4 regions of the Candidatus Chlorohelix sp. genome follow, and region 2 is predicted to be linked to each of the others. Evidence: riboswitches for the same ligand, from Rfam matches in the RefSeq annotation. Region 2 holds a riboswitch; each other region holds the start of a gene.

Region 1 (4,666 bases), on a different contig from region 2:
TTCTGAGTTGTGTTAACAACACATTTTGGTTAGGCAGGATTTTAATAATCACCTTGCCTATGTTTGGCGCACCCAAGAAGTAATTGGTATTAGCTTCCAGCACATAGCTGCTGCCTTGTTGCCACGAAACCAACTTGTAAGGTCCACTACCTACCGGCTTGCGTCCAAAATCAGTTTTGTTCAAATCCTGACCTTTCAAAATATGCTGTGGCACAATCCCACGAGAGCAACCTCTCGAAAGGAAAGTGGGGTCAGATTGGCTCAAGGTAATTTTGACAGTCTGTGCATCAATAACGGTTGTAGATACTACCGCTTCAGCCCCTTCGTTGCTGCTGCCGGTATTGGCATCTATCAAGGAGTCATAAGTGAATTTAACATCATCCGCAGTCACAGGCTTACCGTCCCACCAAGTGGCTTTGGGGTTTAGCTTAAAGGTATATTCCTTACCGTCCTTGCTAATTTCCCAGCTACTGGCAAGGCGCGGACCGATAGTGCTGTCAGGCAAAAACTGAGTAAGCCCATCGAACAGAAGCGTTTGTGGCACATGCTCTGGGAAATGGTCTGCCAGAGTTGTCAGCGGGTTAAGGTCAGCCAGTTCTACCAGCGTACCGATGATAAGCTGAGAATTAGCCGAGGTAGTAGCAGCAGCGGTAGTAGTACCGGATGCAGTAGTTGCGCCAGTTGTTGCAGCAGCAGTAGTACCGGATACGGTAGTTTTACCGCTCGAAGTAGTAGTGGCGGTAGCATCACCGCAAGCTGCCAGCAATGCGGCAAGCAGTAACCCAATCAATGCTAAAGCATAGCGGCGGGGGGTTTTGGTACTAAAACTTTTCTTGAACATAAAAATAAATGTCTCCTCTTAAGCTAGGGCTAACCGACCCTGTATGGTCTCTTTAACAGCCAACAAATTATCTTCTGGAGCGTTCACCGGGAAGCCACAACCGGGAGTCAACAACAATCCTCTACCCTCTAACTGATTAACCGCATCAGTTACTTCAGCAGCAACATCCGCCGGAGTTCCATTGGGTAAAGTTTCGCGGTTGTTAAGTCCACCAGCTAACGTCTTATTGGTAAAACGGCGAGCTTCTTTCAAAGAAGGACCACCCCCACGATCATGCCAGTTCAGCGCATGGTAGGAATAATTCACAATCTCTTCAAAAGCAATAGTCTCGCCATGCGCGTGCAAGAAGAAAAACCCGGTTGATGGGAAGAGCTTTTCCAACACAGGGCGGTCAAAAAGGTCGCCCAGATTAGGTTGACCATCACCCGCTGTTAAAATGCGTCCCGGTTCTTGGATAGCATAAAAGAGACCATCCGCCCCATTTTTCAAAGTAGCCTCGCCAAATTTAAGAACCGTTTCAGCAATCGCGGAAAGTCCAGCTTTTACCGCTTCCGGGTCAGCTTTTAGATGCTCAGCTAAGCCTTCTTCCCCTGCCAACTTGAGACCAATCATTGAAGGTGAAAAAACGGTGGAAAGAATCGGGGCATCGCCGTCTAATTCCTTCGCCAATTTCCGCAACACGATAAGTTGCTCTCCCAAAGTACCCTGTGTGGGGTCAAGCAATTCAAGCCGCCGCCAATCTTGAGGCGTTTTGATAACATAATCGGTAATCAGTAAATTACCAGCGGTAGGGTGATAACCGTTAGGGCGAAAGCCCCAATCCTCAGTGGTAAAGGAACTGCGGAACATTACCTTTACAAAATCTTGCTCGAATTTACGATGAAATTCGGCTGTTGCCTTGACCAGTTCATCGGGATTCTTGTCAATAACCGGGAAGTGCTTCCAGAAAGCATAGGGTACGCGATCAGGTTGCCCGCCGGACAGGGCAGTTTCTACTCGTTTCCATTTTTCAGACTTAGCCATAACTCCTCCTGAGAGTCTTTTCTAATGAATTAGTTGCTAATCATTTTTCTGGCAATACTAAACTAGACCCCACCTAGGCGCAAAGACCTACAGGGCTTTGTTTTACAGCACTAATAGAATAGCACCTAGAGCATGCGCTTCAATTCAATTGATAAGTAAAACTTAATAGCGTGTGGTATTAAAAAACCCACTTATCAAGTTTAGATAAGGGGTTCGGAAATTCCATTATTCTCTCTGCGTTCACACGCTTTTTGAACAGGACTCCCTTATCTTGCGACCACCTGCAGAACAGATAGCGCCGGAATTGGCACCTTACGCTTACATTGCGCGGGTTGCCGGGCTTCACAGGGCCTCATACCCTCCACCTCTCTGGATAAGAGCAATTTTCAGTTTTTGTAACCCGTTTCAGATTACATAATAAAGATAATCTAGTCTATAAACATTGTCAAGTTAAATTTTGGTAAAAATTCCGACGGTAAGTTGTTGGGATTTGCCGTGCTACCCGAGAAGTTGTGTGGCGAAACTACATTGACCGGATTTGATTGCCCAACAGTTACCAGAATAGGGGAGCATTAACGCAAGGTATCAGGGGTTTCAAGATAATCGCGGATAGTTTTGAGAAAAGCGGCAGCGTTGGGACCATCGCTAAGCCTATGGTCAAAGGTTAAACTCAATGTCAGACCCCAACCAATATGACGATTATCTTCCCACTCTTCAAGAATCTGGTAAGTACCAGCTGGATAAAATGTTGTACTAGATAAACTGTATATACAGCCAATACCTAATACAGCCGATTGCGGAAGATTTAGTATAGGGGTAAAACTGTCAATAGCATAATCTCCCAAATCGCAAATAGTAAAAGTTCCACCAAGCGTATCTTTTAATGTCAGATTTCCTTGACATGCTCTAGTTTTCAAATTCTCAGCCATATCTGATAAATCAGTCAGAGATTGCAAACCAGCCTGTTTTATTACCGGCAAAGCTAAACCATCTTCGGCTGAATACATCAGGCTTATATTATGATCAAGATAATAAATTACTTCGCTATTTTCGAGGCTCGCGTTAAATATTGGAAACTTATGTAAAGCTAGAGCAGTGGCACGAATAACCAGAGCCAACAAAGATGTTTTTCGATTGACCCCTGATATATTTAAATTATAGAGCCACGCCAGAGTAAAATTTACCGACAAGCGCGTGGTAATGGTAGCGGGAGCAGTGAGTTGCCCTGCTCTTGAGACTCTATTCCTGATAAGACGGCGTAAACTGGATTGAGCCTGCCTCCGTGAAGGAACTTCATTATCGAGGTTTTGCCGAGTTAATATTTGCAAATAGCGGCGGACGGCTGCCTCATTAAGGCGATTTCCCGGCGCAAGAGAATGCGCTATCTCGGATAAATCTAACCCCAATTCACGCGCTAGTTTCCTCGCAGCCGGAGAAGATACCACATATAGAGCAGGTAGTATAGAAAGCGTTCGGGGTTTAGTAGCTTCAAGCGGCAAAGAACCTTCGGCATTGGGTTTTTCCAAGTTTTCGACAGGTTCAATTATGGCAAGGGTCATACCCGGCGTTACAATAGTTCCTTCTGCCGCAATAATAGATTCGAGAATCCCGGTCAACTCGGCGCGAATTTCGATACTGACCTTTTCAACCATAACCTCAGCCAGCAGTTGGTGTTTTTCAACTTTGCGCCCCGGACGCACAAACCAGTTTATTATAACCGCTTCGGTTTCAGGTTTTATTCCATTTTTGCCATCTAGCGTGACCAGTTTACCCATTTTTATATCGTTACAGTGGTAATGCTTGAATTTTAATTAATCTTACCATAAGTATTGCAATTATCCAAATGCAAGCTACAATAATGCTAACATATTGTTAGCCAGCAAGAGAAAAGATGAATAACACTTTCGATAATAAAAGCAATGCGCTTGCCAAATTGTTGCGCCAACTGCGGTTCAGGCAAAACCGCTCTCAGGAAGAAGTAGCACGTGCCAGCGACATTGCACATAATTATTACGGTGAAATTGAGCGAGGTAATCGCTCACCTTCTCGTGACACTCTGTTAAATATCGCCAGAAAAGGGCTTGAACTCAGCAATAATGAAATTAATCTTCTGCTTATAGCAGCGGGGTTTGCCCCAATACCTCAGTCCCTCACCAGCAATGAAATGGCACGTTTGTATAAAGTGGTAGAAGCCTATCTGAACAAAATGCTGCCCTATCCGGCATTGCTGGTAAATCAAGTTTGGAATATCGTGAAATGGAACAGAGCCATAACCAGCGCTTTTGGAACTCCCCTCGAAAGTATTCCGGCACGTCGCCGCAATTTATTAAGATTGCTGTTTGACCCTATGCACAATTTCAAGGAGCGTTTTGTCGATTGGGAGACATTTTCCAGAGTACAGGTAGCGCATTTTCAACGCAATACCATTGGCTTTGAGCTTGATAATGATTATGCCAATTTAATTTCAGACATGCGTCTTTTACCTCAATTTTCCCGGATGTGGGAAGAGGCGCATCCTGACCTTTGCGAACGTTATCTCGGATACGAATGGACAATGCTCGCAGGGATGGGTTCAATTCAGAACGCCGAATCAATTAAGATTCGCTTGGTGGTAACCCGCTTTGAACAGTATAATACTCTACAAGCGATTAGCTTCTTCCCAGCAGACCCCAACTCCGAACAATTTTTCAGTCGAGTTATTCCCGAAGAATCTTAAATGTTTTCTTGAAACCATAGTATGTTGTTTAGTCTTTGTCTGATACTCACTAATTGTTAGCAAGTTTTATGTTAGTTAGATGATTG
Region 2 (4,666 bases):
AACGTTTGTCAGTATTTTCTCTATATAGTCTAAGTGGTAGGATTTATTTTACCTTTTTCTTCATTCTTTTCCTTGTTACAGTGAATGGTTTGGCTTCTTTCTATCTGTTAGGACGTATTACTTCTAGCAGAGATATGGAAGCGCAAAGTAGGGAACGGGTAAACTATGCCCAAGATTTAGCATATTTATTGGATGAGCAGGCAGAATTCTATCAGATTTATGTTGATAATTTTAATAGCAACTTGCAACAGGCTACTTTGAAACAGGATACACGGATTGAAGAGCTACTTCGCGAAATAACGCCTGCTTTTAGCGATTCAAAAACTAATTCAGGTTTTCTAAAAATATTGCAAATCTATCAAGTTGTAGCACAAGATTACAATAAATTGCAGAATCTTAGCCTCAAACCTGAAGATGCAAGACAAATGCTTTTCAATTCGCAGACTACACGCAGACAACTTTTTGATGAACTAAAAAATTATACTGCTGAATTAACTAAAATATACGAAAGTATAGAACAAGAAAGTCGCGCCAATATAACAGTAATGCTCTGGATTTTTGGGCTTGTATTGATAGGAAGCATAGCATCAGTATTATTATTGACAGTTAGCATACCGCGTCTATTGTCACGTCCTTTGAGTGCATTAAATGCTAAGCTGAAGCTTACTGCCGAGGGCGATTTAACCCCTAAATTCCTAGTAGAAGGCTCTCAAGAAATAGTGGGGTTAAGCGAAAGCCTTAATAAGGCGTTGGCGCGTTTGAGAATGGTTATTGCTCGGATTCAATTGCAAGCTAATACCGTTTCTACAACCAGTCATTATCTTGAAGAAGCCAGTGCCAGACAGGCGAGTAGCCTTTCAGAGCAAGCGGTGGCTGTTTCTCAAGTTTCAGCAACCATTAATGAATTAAGCGGTACAAGCCAGCAAATTGCAGAGAGCGCCAGCAAGGTAGCCCAAAGCGCGAATGAGTCGTTAAATAGCGCAGAGATTGGCTATAACACTATGAATGCTCTTTCACAAAAGATGGCAGATATTACGCAGCGTGTGAACCTGATTGCAGAACGTATAATTGCTTTAAACTCCGTTTCACAGCGAATCCGCGAAGCCACCAGCCTGATTAGCACCCTCTCTGATGATACCCATCTGCTCGCTCTAAATGCAGCTATTGAAAGCGCTGGAGCGGGGGAAGAAGGAGAACGGTTTGCGGTAGTAGCTTCTCAGGTGCGAAAGTTATCGCAACGCTCGCGGCAAGCGGCAGTGGAAATCCAACAACTAGTTGGTCAAATTCAGCAAGCTACTACTGCCAGCGTAATGGCAACCGAAGATGGCATTAAAGTGGTGGCGTTGGGTCGTCAAATGGTTGAAGAAGCGTTAAGCGTTAATAAGGAAATTATTGAAGTGGCAAAACACACGAGTCAGCTTTCCTACGCCATTTCACTGGCTACCGATCAGCAGCGGGTTGCCAACACACAGGTTGCCGGTACTATGCAGGAAATGTCGCATATGATATCCAATATTAGCGAGGGCAGTAAGAGTTATCTTTCAAGCGCGAACGCTCTAACTGAAATTGCACTACAATTGAACACGCTTGTAGGCACATTTAAACTACGTGATGACACAGCTATAAAAAAATCTGGCGCTACTCGCACCTTCAAAATGAAATGGGTAAAAGCCAAAAATAATCTGCCTGAGTCGAAAAATGACTCATCCTCGCGACAAAACAGACAAGATACTGCCGGGCGTAAATAATTCAGCAGTTAGAGTCTATGGAGTGAAAAAGAAAGAATAGCGTGTGCAAGGAGCGATACCGCGAGGACGAGCAATTTAGCGCATTGTTTTCTGCGGAGCTATATCAGCGCTGCGTGTTATTCCAGTGTGGGGTGTGCCTATCTTGGAAGAGGTGAATTTTAATTTTGCCAAACATCTGAGGCTGCTTAACAATAGCAAAAATCTATTATAGCGTGCTACCTCTGCATTACTATGCACTTCCCACTATGTGACCTGCATTGCAACAGAGTTTCAGTCCCCTTCAACGGGGCAATTGGAATGTATATTAATATACTTTATTAAGATTATCAAGTATGATTTTGTTATTTCAAGGACTAGCAGATTTATATACAAAAGCGGGGGGAATTTTTGGCTGTTACTAATAATGGTTGGGAGTAGGAACAGTGGGAATTTCACCTGCTACTAGTATCAAGCCGGTAGTAGTGGCAGTTTCACAGGCTACGCGGGCATTCGGGTCCTGCTCCAATATGGCATCCGAAATTTGGTCGCAAAGCTTATCGGGGTGACCTTCAGTAACGCTTTCGCTTGTTAGAAAAAGCTTGGGTGAGGTGAGAAAGGTGTTAGACATTTTTTCTCCTTCTTTGCAAAATTGAAATTTTTAACTTTGAGCATAGTATTACTCTAGACTAGAGTTAATACGTTTTTATGCTAAAAGCTGTTTAGAAAATAAGCACCAGGCAAATAAAAACCCCGCTTATCTAAGGATAAGGGGGTCAGCACATTCATTTCTGCAAACGGATTAAATTCATGTCCGGGCAGATACCTCTCTTATCTTTCGATAACCTGACATTCAGATTATGTTGTAATTGGCACCATACGCGCATATTGTTTAGAAGCGTTGGTTGCCGAATTTCGAAGAACCTTATTCCTTCAACTTCTCTTGATAAGAGTTACACTATGTCTATATTCTATGATGATAATGAGGCACTTTTTTTGCCTAATATAGGCATAAGTTATTTTATCATATTTGTCAAGTATAAATATAAGCGTAGCAAGGCTGGGACGAATGATTGATTTGATAATCTAAATAAACTAAGTTATATTTACAGAAATATCAAGGCGAGGCTTTTAATTCAGCTCCACTAATCACAGCAGAGAATCGAGGCTTTATGACAATTGTTACCCTTACCACAGATTTTGGAGAGCAAGACGGCTATATCGGTATGATGAAAGGGGTGATTAACACTATAAACCCCGCCTCCTTGCTGGTAGATATTTCGCATCAAATAGAACCTCAAAATGTTTTGCAGGGTGCCTTTGTATTATATAATGCCCATTATCACTTCCCACCAAACTCAATACATGTGGCGGTAGTCGATCCCGGTGTAAGTACGGACCGCCGAACCATCTGTCTGAAAGTACCGGATGTGGGGGTATTTATAGGTCCAGATAATGGGCTTTTCTCCTACATCATTGATACTTACCCGAACATAAGTGTACGTGAGCCGCTCAATCAGTCTTTTCACCGTCAATTTGTAAGTAATACCTTTTTTGGGCGAGATATTTATGCACCAGTAGCGGCACACCTGTCTAAGGGAGAACCTTTTGAAAAAGTTGGACCCTTACTTGAAGTGGGGGATGTAGTATCATTTGAGGATCTCTGGCCCCAGTGGGAACAGGTCGGTAAGAAAAAGGTATTGCAGGGTCGTGTATTGCATATTGATCATTTTGGAAATATTATCAGCAACATCCATCGTCGCCAATTTGATCAGCTTACCGAAAGTGAAAAACGCAAGCTAAGGGTTTATGTGGAATATTACTCACCAATAACAAGTCGAAAAGTTCGTCTGGAAAGCGGTGGTATTAAAGCAAACTACGGGGATGGCTCACCTAACGAACTGATAACTCTCTTTGGGAGTAGCGATTTTCTCGAACTGGCAAGAGTAAATGGCTATGCGGCTTTTGATGTGGGAAACCCAACCCAAGATCAAACCTCGGTTAGGGTTATGTACAGACGCCCACAGGTTGAAATAGGAACTCCCTTCGTGGTAGAAATCTGAAAGAGACCGTTATGCAGAGCAACAGTTAATCGTCACCTATTTGATGTGGTTATGTAAGAGAACCTAGAAAATTTGCGGTTGCTTTTTCGTTTATTCTTGGATTGCGCTGCTCTGCCTTAATTAGTGCGCTGTTTCGGGGGGTATGCAAGATGCCCCAAAAATGCGTTCCCCCCAGAAACGACAACCTTATTGTTCAGAATACTAACTAGACTGAAGCAATCGGTTACTTACAATTGATACGCTGTTTTTCTGTGCGGTCAATTTGCACTACCTTAGCATCTTGAATAGTTATCTGGATATAGCCAAATTTAATTTGCCTGAGAGAGTACAATATTTGAGTAAGCACTTCAGCTTCTTGTGGGTTCAGGTTATTCAGGCAATTAGGCTTATAAGTTGGTTGTTGTTCTTCTTCTTGCAAGTACCAAATAACTCCACAAATATTTAAATAGATAGCGAAATAATCCTAACTTAGTTAATACAAAATGTCAAATATATTTAATCTGCCAATTTAGCCGCTCCGGCGAAAGCCGCCGGCTATTGCCCTAACTACGTTTTTGCAAATGCCCTATGACTACCGCAATAACTCTTGACAAAGTTTATCAACTATGTTATATATAAGTAAGCTGATATGAAATATAATATTGGTCAATATAAAGGGTTATTTATGCAAGAAGCTATTTTCAATAATCAGTTCCGAAATGTGCATAGTGCCACCGCGGAGGTTCGATAGACATTATGATTCTGATTTCTGATGCCCGCTCAAAAGTATCTTTTCCAATACCCAAAATGCCTATCAACCTCTTAATCGGTCGCTCCTCCTGCTGCGCTTCTTTCCTCTGTTGTAACTGTTAGCCTTCCCTGTTTTTTCGTCCATCTACA
Region 3 (4,666 bases), on a different contig from region 2:
CAGAAAAGTACCGCCGATACAATAGCCTAAAGCATGAATTTTACGATCAGGAACAACCGCTGAAACTACATCAAGGGCTGCCATAATGCCCAAGGTGCGGTAATCCTCCATACTAAGGTCGCGGTCGTGCGCTTCAGGATTTTTCCACGAAATGAGAAACACAGTATGCCCGTTGTCAACCAGATATTTCACCATTGAATTCTGAGGTGAAAGGTCAAGGATGTAATACTTCATGATACAAGCCGGTACTATCAACACAGGTTCGGCATAAACATTAGGGGTGGTTGGCGAATACTGAATTAACTCTATAAGGCGGTTGCGATAAATAACTTTACCGGGCGTAATCGCCACATTTTTACCAACTTTGAATTTTTCCGCGCCTGCCGGTTTCTGTCCCTGTAGGGTGCGCTGCCAATCCTCTATAAAATTTGAAGTTCCTTTTACCAGATTAGCGCCACCTTCCAACATAGTAGTTTTTAGCACCTCAGGGTTGGTAGCCACATAATTTGAGGGCGATGCCGTGTCCAGCAATTGCCTTGCCGCGAAATAAAGGAAATCTTCATTATGCCGCGAGACACCCGGAATACCAGTAGTGGCATAATGCCACCATTGTTCGGTCATTAGAAAAGTTTGGGAGTAGAGGTTAAAGGGCCATTTTTGCCATTCTGCGCCATTGAACCGGGTATCTTGTGGAAGAGGCTTGATAACCGGTTCTGCATTAGGGTCGGCAGAATGTGAAGCGTAGAGCATAAGACGCTGCATATTGCGCTGCATATTATCTAATAATTCTGCTTGTTTGCCGGGAGAAGTACCAAGATGCACCAGCCAATCCAAATATGCCAGCATAAGAGCGGAAGGGGATATACCCATATTAAAACGCCCTGCCCAAGCATGCACCATCCGGTCAATATTTGAAAATACTTCGGGGCTTCTCATCGTGTTTTCCATAATTTTACTCCATTGAAATACTCAAAGGTTTCGATTTGAAAATGCGCTAACGTTAAAAGACAGTTTTTATAATCCGAAAAAAATAGTTACAAATACCACAAGCTAGTTTATAGAATAAAGGTAAATTTTAAGGTAAAAACTAATGGTAAATTGTAAATATTCAGCCTAATAATACCTTGGAAAGGAGGGGATTGCCAGAAAAAGTGATAATTTGGCATTAAGTTTTGATTGCTGATATAGTACAATCGGGCTATGACCTTTTTTTAATATTCCTGATAGAGTAAAATTTACCTAAGAGTCAAGTGTAGCTTGTCTCAAATTCCGTGCAATATTCTCCCAGGAACGGCAAGACAGCCTTTCCCTTCAGCATAGTCCAAATTTCCTAGATTTAGCTGTATGCTTTAACAAGAGGGAGCTATATTAACATGATAAAATTACCGGGTTTGATAAAAAACAGGGTAACTGTTAACAAGAAAGCCAGATTGCGGCACCCGTTACAAGGGCAAGGTCTGGTGGAATATGCTTTGGTCTTGATGCTAATAGTAATCGTGATAATCGTTATACTGGTTTTTCTAGGACCTCAGATTGGAAATATGTTCAGTTCTGTAACCAAAAGCCTTTCATAATGGCTTTGAAGCAGGGCGGGTATTGCACCCGTCCTCTTTAATTATTGGCTGAAATCATTATAATGCTGCTATATGGTAAAAATAGTGGAATATATGAGTAATCACTACATCCTTACCCTTTCCTGCCATGATGTAGCGGGCATTGTTGCCGCCGTTGCCGGATTCTTGACCGAAAACGATGGGTTTATCATCGAGTCAGCCCAATTTGGAGACCCCTCCACCGGACGTTTCTTTATGCGCTCCGAATTCGTATTGGGCGAATACTCATGCGGCTATAAGGCGTTGAAACAGAAATTCGGGGTGGGGGTAGCGCACCACTTTGGTATGGAATGGCAGATTGCCGATACCTCTATCAAGCCGCGTGTGGTGATATTGGTTTCTAAATACCGTCACTGCCTGAACGACTTGCTGCATCGCTATTCCACAGGCGCTCTACCAATCGAAATCCCGTGTGTTATCTCAAATCACGAAGATTTGCGGGAGCTTTGCACGTGGTACAAAATCCCCTTTATTTATGTGCCAGTTGTGAAGGGAGATAAGCAAACGCAAGAAGCCAAAGTGTGGGAGCATTTGGAGCAAGCTCAGGCAGAAGTGGTGGTACTGGCGCGATATATGCAAGTGCTTTCGCCGATGCTAGTATCCAACATGGCGGGACGCTGCATCAATATCCACCATTCGTTTCTGCCAAGCTTTAAGGGCGCACGCCCGTATCATCAGGCGTATGCCCGTGGCGTGAAGCTCATAGGCGCAACCGCACATTATGTCACCAACGCTTTGGATGAAGGTCCGATTATCGAGCAGGAAGTCGTCCGCGTGGATCACAGCAACAGCCCCGAAGCGTTGGTGGCATTGGGCAGGGATAGCGAATGCCTCGTTCTCGCCCGTGCGCTAAAATACCACATCGAACACCGCGTGCTGGTTAATGGGAATAAGACGGTGGTATTCCGGTAGGTTCTCATCAAGGCTAGGGCAACTTTTAGGGCGGTTTGACCCTGATTAACGAGTATGTTAGTATGGTTTTGATAGGGAAAATAGCAAATATCTTGCACTATCAAGAAGAGGGGAGTGAACTGGCACGCCGAACCTCTAGCAACCTGTCGCTATCGGCAAGGTGCTAAGTCCAGCCCGGTAGGGAAAGATAGAAGCCCGTGTAATAGCGCGGGAACTTGTAAACCTTCCGGTATATACGGAGGGTTTTTTGCGATTAGGAGGATAACGGATTGAGCAACCAGATTTTTAATCCATTCGGCAGCCCGGAAAAGTATCAGGCTTCCCGCTTTATGCAGGAACTGGAAAAGCGTGTGTTGGTTTACGATGGCGCGATGGGTACACAATTGATGGAACGCAACTTAACCACCGATGATTACGGCGGAGAACAGTATCACGGTTGCAATGAATATCTGGTCTTAACTCGCCCTGATGTTATCGAAGAAATCCATTCCGCTTATTTCTCGGCAGGCGCGGATGTAGTAGAATCCAATAGTTTCACCGGTAGCCGCATAAAACTAGACGAATATAAACTTGGTCATCTGACCTACGAAATCAATTTTCACGCCGCTCAAATTGCACGCCGCGTTGCGGACCGCTTCACCGCTGCCGACCCCTCACGCCCGCGCTTTGTCGCCGGAAGTATCGGACCTACCGGTTTTTTGCCTTCCTCAGAAGACCCTACACTAGGCGGCGTTACTTTCGACCAACTTAAAGAGACTTACGCCGAGCAGAGCAAAGCCCTAATCGAAGGAGGCGCGGATGTGTTGCTGATTGAAACCTCACAGGATATTCTGGAGGTTAAAGCGGCGATTTTCGGGATTCGTGAAGCCATTCTACAAACCGGAAAATGGGCGCCGATTCAAGCACAGGTTTCGGTGCTGGACGGTAACGGGCGAATGTTGTTAGGTACGGATATTGCCGCCGTCATGGTTACGCTGGAGAGTTTACGCGCCGATATTATCGGGCTTAATTGCGCCGTTGGTCCCGACCTGATGCGCGAACCGCTGCGCTACCTGAGCGAACACAGCAAAATTAAGCTCAGTTGCTTGCCCAACGCCGGATTGCCGATTAATGAAAGAGGGCGCACCGTTTACCCGCTTCAGGCTGTACCGATGGCGGAAATCCTGAAGGAATTTGTAGAAGAATTGGGTATTAATATCGTTGGTACTTGCTGCGGTTCTACCCCTGACTATACCGCCGAACTGGCAAAACAGGTGTGGGGACATGAAAAGCCAGCGCGTAAGGTTCAAGCCGAACCGCTGGTTTCGAGCGGTATTCGCGCCACCTCCTTGTTACAAAACCCGCCTCCGATGCTAGTTGGCGAACGGGTGAACAGCACCGGTAGCAAGAAGGTACGGCAACTGCTATTGGCTGATGATTACGATGGGTTGATGACCATCGCCCGCGAACAGGTGGAGGGTGGCGCACATACGCTGGACGTGCAGGTAGCTTTGACCGAGCGCACCGATGAGGCAGAACAGATGCGCCGTACCGTCAAGAAACTTTCTACCGCCATCGAAGCCCCGCTGGTAATTGACTCAACTGAAGCGGATGTAATTGAAGCTGCCCTGAAAGCTGCGCCCGGTCGCTGTATCATCAACTCCATCAATATGGAGCGAGGAACTGAGCGTATCGAAGCGATTATGCCGTTGGCGCGCGACCATGGCGCAGCGGTTATCGCCCTTACCATTGACGAAGAGGGCATGGCGCATACCGCCGAGCGGAAATTTGAGATTGCCACGCGCATCCGCCAAATTGTACATGAAAACTACGACCTACCGGATAACGCCCTTATTTTCGATTTGCTGACCTTCCCGCTTACCACCGGGCAAGAAGACTTGCGAGAAGACGCTTATCAAACCCTTCTGGGTATCAAACGCATAAAAGAAACATACCCGGAGGTTTTAACTATTCTAGGGGTTAGCAACGTGTCGTTCGGAGTAGCGCAACGGGCGCGAGCAGTGCTTAACTCGATGTTCCTGCACCATGCGGTGCAATACGGACTGGATATGGCAATTGTGAATCCAAGCCACATCACCCCCTACGCTGAAATCCCGGATGAGCAGCGCAAATTATGCGATGACCTGATTTTCAATCGAGAC
Region 4 (4,666 bases), on a different contig from region 2:
CCGCCACGATAGGGAAGCGCAACGCGCCGTCCTTCTCCATTGCCTTCAAACGAATAACACCGGTAGTGGTTTCTTCAGTACCGCCGATAATATCGGCAATTTGGGAAGGGCGATCCTGATGCAAGCGAGAAACAAGGTCGCAACCGTCATCCATAGTTTGGGTGGGATGAGAATCCAGCACCGCATCCAAATGGCGGTAATAAGTTTCGTTATCTTCGCCCTTGATGGCATAAACCGGAATACCGTATTCCACCAACGCAGCGGCAACATCATCTTGGGTGCTGAGCGGGTTGGAAGCACAGGCTACCACTGATGCGCCGCCAGCTTTCAAAGTAATCAACAGGTTGGCAGTTTCAGTTGTAATGTGAAGACAGCAACCGAGTCTTTGCCCTGCCAGAGGTTGTTCTTTTTCAAAACGGTCTCTAACCTGCTTCAAAACTGGCATTTCAAGAGCAGCCCAAGCTATGCGGTCGCGCCCTTTTCCGGCAAGCGTCATATCTTTAACATCGTAATTATTGACTTGCGTCATCCCTTTAATCATCTCCTTGTAATTATCCGGCGTAAAAACACGCCGATTTCCAGAAAAACCGTTTAAAATCGTTGGTTTATTTTGCGAGAACTTCCGCTTCCCATAATGGCATTGCAGGAGTACCAAAATACTCGTGATAGCGAGATTCAAATTCAGTCATAGTATATTTCTGACCTTGTGTGCCACTGGATTCAACACAGAATGTTGCCGCCAATGCCGCCACGCGCCCCATTTGGTCAAGGTCATACCCGCGCCTAAGACCTTTTAAAAGACCACCCCTAAAAGCGTCACCCGCGCCGGTTGGGTCAAGTACCACTTTAGCGGGAATAGGGGGAATTTGTGCAATACCCGAACGGCTATAGATAGTAGAACCCTCTGAGCCTTTGGTAATAACCACATATTCGGAGGTTTCAAGCATTTTTTCCGGCGTTAGCCCGGTTTTCTCACGCAGAATTTCTAGCTCGTAGTCGTTGCCGATTACCAATTTCGCGCCGTTCACCCCATCCAACAACGCGCCGCCATCGAAAGCAATCACCTGCCAGCCAATATCATAGATGTAAGGAACTTTCAACTGCTGGCACTCATGCACATGCTCTATCATTGCGCGGGGGTCATCCGGCGAAACTATGCAGATTTCGATGTCTTGCGGATTAGCATCCTCAATCCGTACTTCGCTGGCGTGTTCCATCGCGCCCGGATAAAACCCGGTTATCTGACTACCGGATTTGTCGGTCGTAATAAAGCACGAGGCGGTTACCTTATCTTGTATAACTTTTACGAGGCTGGTATCCACCCCTACTTCTTCAAGCGCTGCCCGATAAGCCTGAAAATCGTGTCCCACTGTGCCAAGAATGCTCGAACGCTCACCAAGTAAAGCCAGCGTATAGGAAATATTGGGGGCGCAGCCACCGTGCATTTTTTTCAACGATGAAACCAGGAAAGAGACATTAAGAATATGAATTTTCTCAGGTAAAATATGGTCTTTAAAGAAACCCGGAAAATCCATAATGTGGTCATAGGCGATAGAGCCTGTTACGATTATTGACATTACTCCTCCTGCTGCATAACTTCAAGCATTGGTAAATACCATCACGTTACTCCCCAAAACTAACCCCAGTATTAGAGAGCCGAACACCTGAGCATTTTTAGATTCGTTATAATTCAGAGCAACTCAGACACAGAATCATGCTAATAGTTTATTTTGCCAGTCTTTAGCCTAATTTCAAGTGTTTAAACTACAAAAGTCTGGACTCAATACTACGCATAATCAACAAACTTGTGCAACCCGCGCTTATTTTTCAAACAACGCCGGGATGCTTTGCTCATACGGTGGACGCGCAATACCCTTTTCGGTAATAATCCCGTGAATATATCGCGCTGGAGTCACATCGAAACCAAAGTGAGCAGCGTGAACCCCTTCCGGCGCAATCCGCTTCCCGCCGATGAAAACAACCTCATCCGCGCTCCGCTCCTCGATTGGGATTTCCTCACCGGATTTGATTTTCAGGTCAATAGTGGTTAGCGGCGCGGCTATATAGAAGGGAATATTATTTTCCTTTGCCAGCACTGCCACCATGTAAGTGCCGATTTTGTTGGCAGTATCGCCGTTTGCCGCTATGCGGTCAGCCCCAGTCACAATGAATTGAACCTTACCACGTTGCATCAGATGTCCCGACATATTGTCAGTTATCAGGGTATGAGGAATACCAAGTTGCTGCATTTCCCAAGCAGTAAGACGCGCCCCTTGCAGGTAAGGGCGAGTTTCATCCACCCAAACGTGAATCTTCTTACCAGCTTCATGCGCGGCGGTAATCACACCTACAGCAGTGCCATAACCAGCAGTAGCCAAGCCACCCGCGTTGCAATGGGTTAGAACATTATCGCCATCTTTGATAAGCTCTCCGCCAAACGCGCCGATTGCCTTGCAAAAAGCTAGGTCATCCGCTTGTATTTGCTTTGCCAATCTCAGGATTTCCCACGGAATGCTGACTACTTGAATATAAGCATCGTGCAGACGGTGTGCGAGCGCCAAGCATTGGTCAATCGCCCATTTGAGGTTAACAGCGGTGGGGCGGGTTTCATTAAGCCATACGCCCGCTTCGTCTAACTTTTTGATAAATTCGTCACGGGGGAGGTCACGGTATTCCAAAGCCGCCAAAGCCATAGCGTAAGCGGCAGTTACTCCGATGGCAGGAGCGCCTCGCACAATCATGGTGCGAATCGCTTCTCCGGCTTCATGGAAGTTACGGCACTCGACATTCTCAAAATGATGCGGCAACCTGATTTGGTCAATTAACAATAGCGTGAGGTCGGCATCTCGCCATTCTATTGTTTTAACTTTCAGTGTAGGCGTTGAAGTTGCATTCTCGTTCAATTGAACACCCCTTTGGCAAAACAAAAAAATCCTCGGTTTAGCAGTTGCTCGCATCAATCCGAGAATAGACGTAACTTACCAAAGTTAGCGCCTCTCATCTTTCAGGCAATAATTGCCTGCCGGAATTGGCACCACTCCCGAAATTCGGGCGGTTGCCGGGCTTCATAGGGCCAGTCCCTCCACCTCTCTTGATGAGAGCAATATTCAGTTGTTATGAATGCTTTATTCGCATCTAAACAAAATATAACATGGCAAAAAGTACATTGCAAATGACTTGTACTACAAAACAAAAAGTATTATGATACTGCCAAATATCATGATGTTATAATCTGATTATTTTTGCACCTTTTAAAAATAATACCAACGGGAGCTTGGGCTTTCCAGGCTGAGAGGAAGATTGAAAGTATCTTCGACCGTTTGAACCTGATCCGGGTAATACCGGCGAAGGGAAATTCTACGTAATTACGATTTATCTAGCTATTTCGTATCTAATTAAGTGGAATAAACGGGCGAGCCGCAGGATTTTTCTCCAGTATTCCTGTGGCTTTTTTGATTCTAACCTATCGAAATATATGGAAACAATACCAAAACTACAAATCAATAATCTAAACAAATCCTATGGCGCGTTGCCCACGCTGACTAACATCAGCCTTGTGGCAAATCGGGGCGAGTTTGTTTCGCTAGTTGGTCCTAGCGGTTGCGGAAAAAGCACCCTCTTTAATATTTTGGCGGGGCTTGAAACTGCCGATTCGGGCGAATTTCGCTACGACAATCAGCCCTTCCAGCCACAACCGGGCAAAATGGCGTATATGCTCCAGCGCGATGCCCTTTTACCGTGGCGTTCCGCTTTGGATAATGCCGCGCTTGGACTAGAGCTTGCCGGAACTCCCCGCAAAATTGCCCGCGAACATGCCCTTGCTTACTTTGAAATTTTCGGCTTGAAGGGCTTTGAAAAGAGCTTCCCGTGGCAAATGTCCGGCGGGATGCGCCAACGGCTTGCCCTCTTGCGAACCTTTCTGTCCGAACGCGAGGTTATGCTGCTGGATGAGCCGTTCGGAGCGTTAGACGCGCTCACCAGAGCAGGGCTTCAGGAATGGTTGGCAGAGATGCAAGCAAAGCTACGCCGTACCATCCTGTTCATCACCCACGATATTGAGGAAGCCTTGCTACTCAGCGAACGAATCTACCTATTCACCCATCTACCCACCACCATTCGCGTGGTGCAAGAAGTCCTGATTCCAAAACCGCGTTCGGTTTCCGACTCAGCCTTAGTAGAGCTAAAAGCTCGCCTGTTAGCAATCCTGAAACCGGAGGCAGATTTTGCCTAATTTTTTGAAATCCCTCTTACCGCCTGTTTTGCTAGTTATTGCGTTATTCGCTATCTGGCAAATATACGTGGATGTATCGGCTATTTCAGCCAGCATATTGCCTTCTCCCTTAAGAATAGCCAACGCGCTGGTAAATGCTTTTCCCGAAATCTGGGACAACACGCTGGTAACATTGCTCGAAACGTTGCTTGGCTTTACCGTAGCGCTGACACTTGGCTTTCTCTTTGCTATGCTGCTGGATAACTCGCTGCTGGCAAAAAGAGCAATTTACCCCTTGCTGGTGGCAAGCCAAACCATCCCCCTAATCGCAATTGCGCCCTTACTGATTATTTGGTTCGGCTTTGACATGCTGCCCAAGATTATTATTGTGTGGCTGGTATGTTTTTTCCCCATTACCGTTGGCGGAGTGGACGGATTCGCCGGAGTTGACCCCGA

What was found. Region 2 has a riboswitch for S-adenosylmethionine ahead of WCK19_RS04210 (S-adenosylmethionine synthetase N-terminal domain-containing protein). Riboswitches for the same ligand answer to the same signal wherever they lie in the genome.
Region 1: linked by a shared signal. The riboswitch ahead of WCK19_RS09665 (uroporphyrinogen decarboxylase family protein) and the one ahead of WCK19_RS04210 (S-adenosylmethionine synthetase N-terminal domain-containing protein) in region 2 are both predicted to bind S-adenosylmethionine.
Region 3: linked by a shared signal. The riboswitch ahead of metH (methionine synthase) and the one ahead of WCK19_RS04210 (S-adenosylmethionine synthetase N-terminal domain-containing protein) in region 2 are both predicted to bind S-adenosylmethionine.
Region 4: linked by a shared signal. The riboswitch ahead of mtnA (S-methyl-5-thioribose-1-phosphate isomerase) and the one ahead of WCK19_RS04210 (S-adenosylmethionine synthetase N-terminal domain-containing protein) in region 2 are both predicted to bind S-adenosylmethionine.

The regions. Positions count from the first base shown of each region.
Region 1 covers NZ_JBAXHI010000017.1:28,062-32,727, forward strand. The annotation lists gene WCK19_RS09660 (ABC transporter substrate-binding protein) at 1-841, opposite strand, end outside; gene WCK19_RS09665 (uroporphyrinogen decarboxylase family protein) at 860-1,864, opposite strand; SAM riboswitch class I at 2,128-2,244, opposite strand; gene WCK19_RS09670 (dihydrolipoamide acetyltransferase family protein) at 2,437-3,639, opposite strand; gene WCK19_RS09675 (helix-turn-helix domain-containing protein) at 3,756-4,580, shown strand.
Region 2 covers NZ_JBAXHI010000005.1:137,930-142,595, reverse strand. The annotation lists gene WCK19_RS04215 (methyl-accepting chemotaxis protein) at 1-1,748, shown strand, start outside; partial or broken gene WCK19_RS04210 (S-adenosylmethionine synthetase N-terminal domain-containing protein) at 2,170-2,355, opposite strand; SAM riboswitch class I at 2,553-2,677, opposite strand; gene WCK19_RS04205 (SAM-dependent chlorinase/fluorinase) at 2,897-3,787, shown strand; gene WCK19_RS04200 (YezD family protein) at 4,011-4,205, opposite strand.
Region 3 covers NZ_JBAXHI010000025.1:32,651-37,316, reverse strand. The annotation lists gene WCK19_RS12155 (alpha/beta fold hydrolase) at 1-948, opposite strand, end outside; gene WCK19_RS12150 (hypothetical protein) at 1,374-1,574, shown strand; gene purU (formyltetrahydrofolate deformylase) at 1,668-2,525, shown strand; SAM riboswitch class I at 2,620-2,719, shown strand; gene metH (methionine synthase) at 2,795-4,666, shown strand, end outside.
Region 4 covers NZ_JBAXHI010000020.1:55,054-59,719, reverse strand. The annotation lists gene ahcY (adenosylhomocysteinase) at 1-529, opposite strand, end outside; gene WCK19_RS10810 (carbohydrate kinase family protein) at 606-1,577, opposite strand; gene mtnA (S-methyl-5-thioribose-1-phosphate isomerase) at 1,821-2,903, opposite strand; SAM riboswitch class I at 2,995-3,101, opposite strand; TPP riboswitch at 3,257-3,372, shown strand; gene WCK19_RS10800 (ABC transporter ATP-binding protein) at 3,476-4,231, shown strand; gene WCK19_RS10795 (ABC transporter permease) at 4,224-4,666, shown strand, end outside.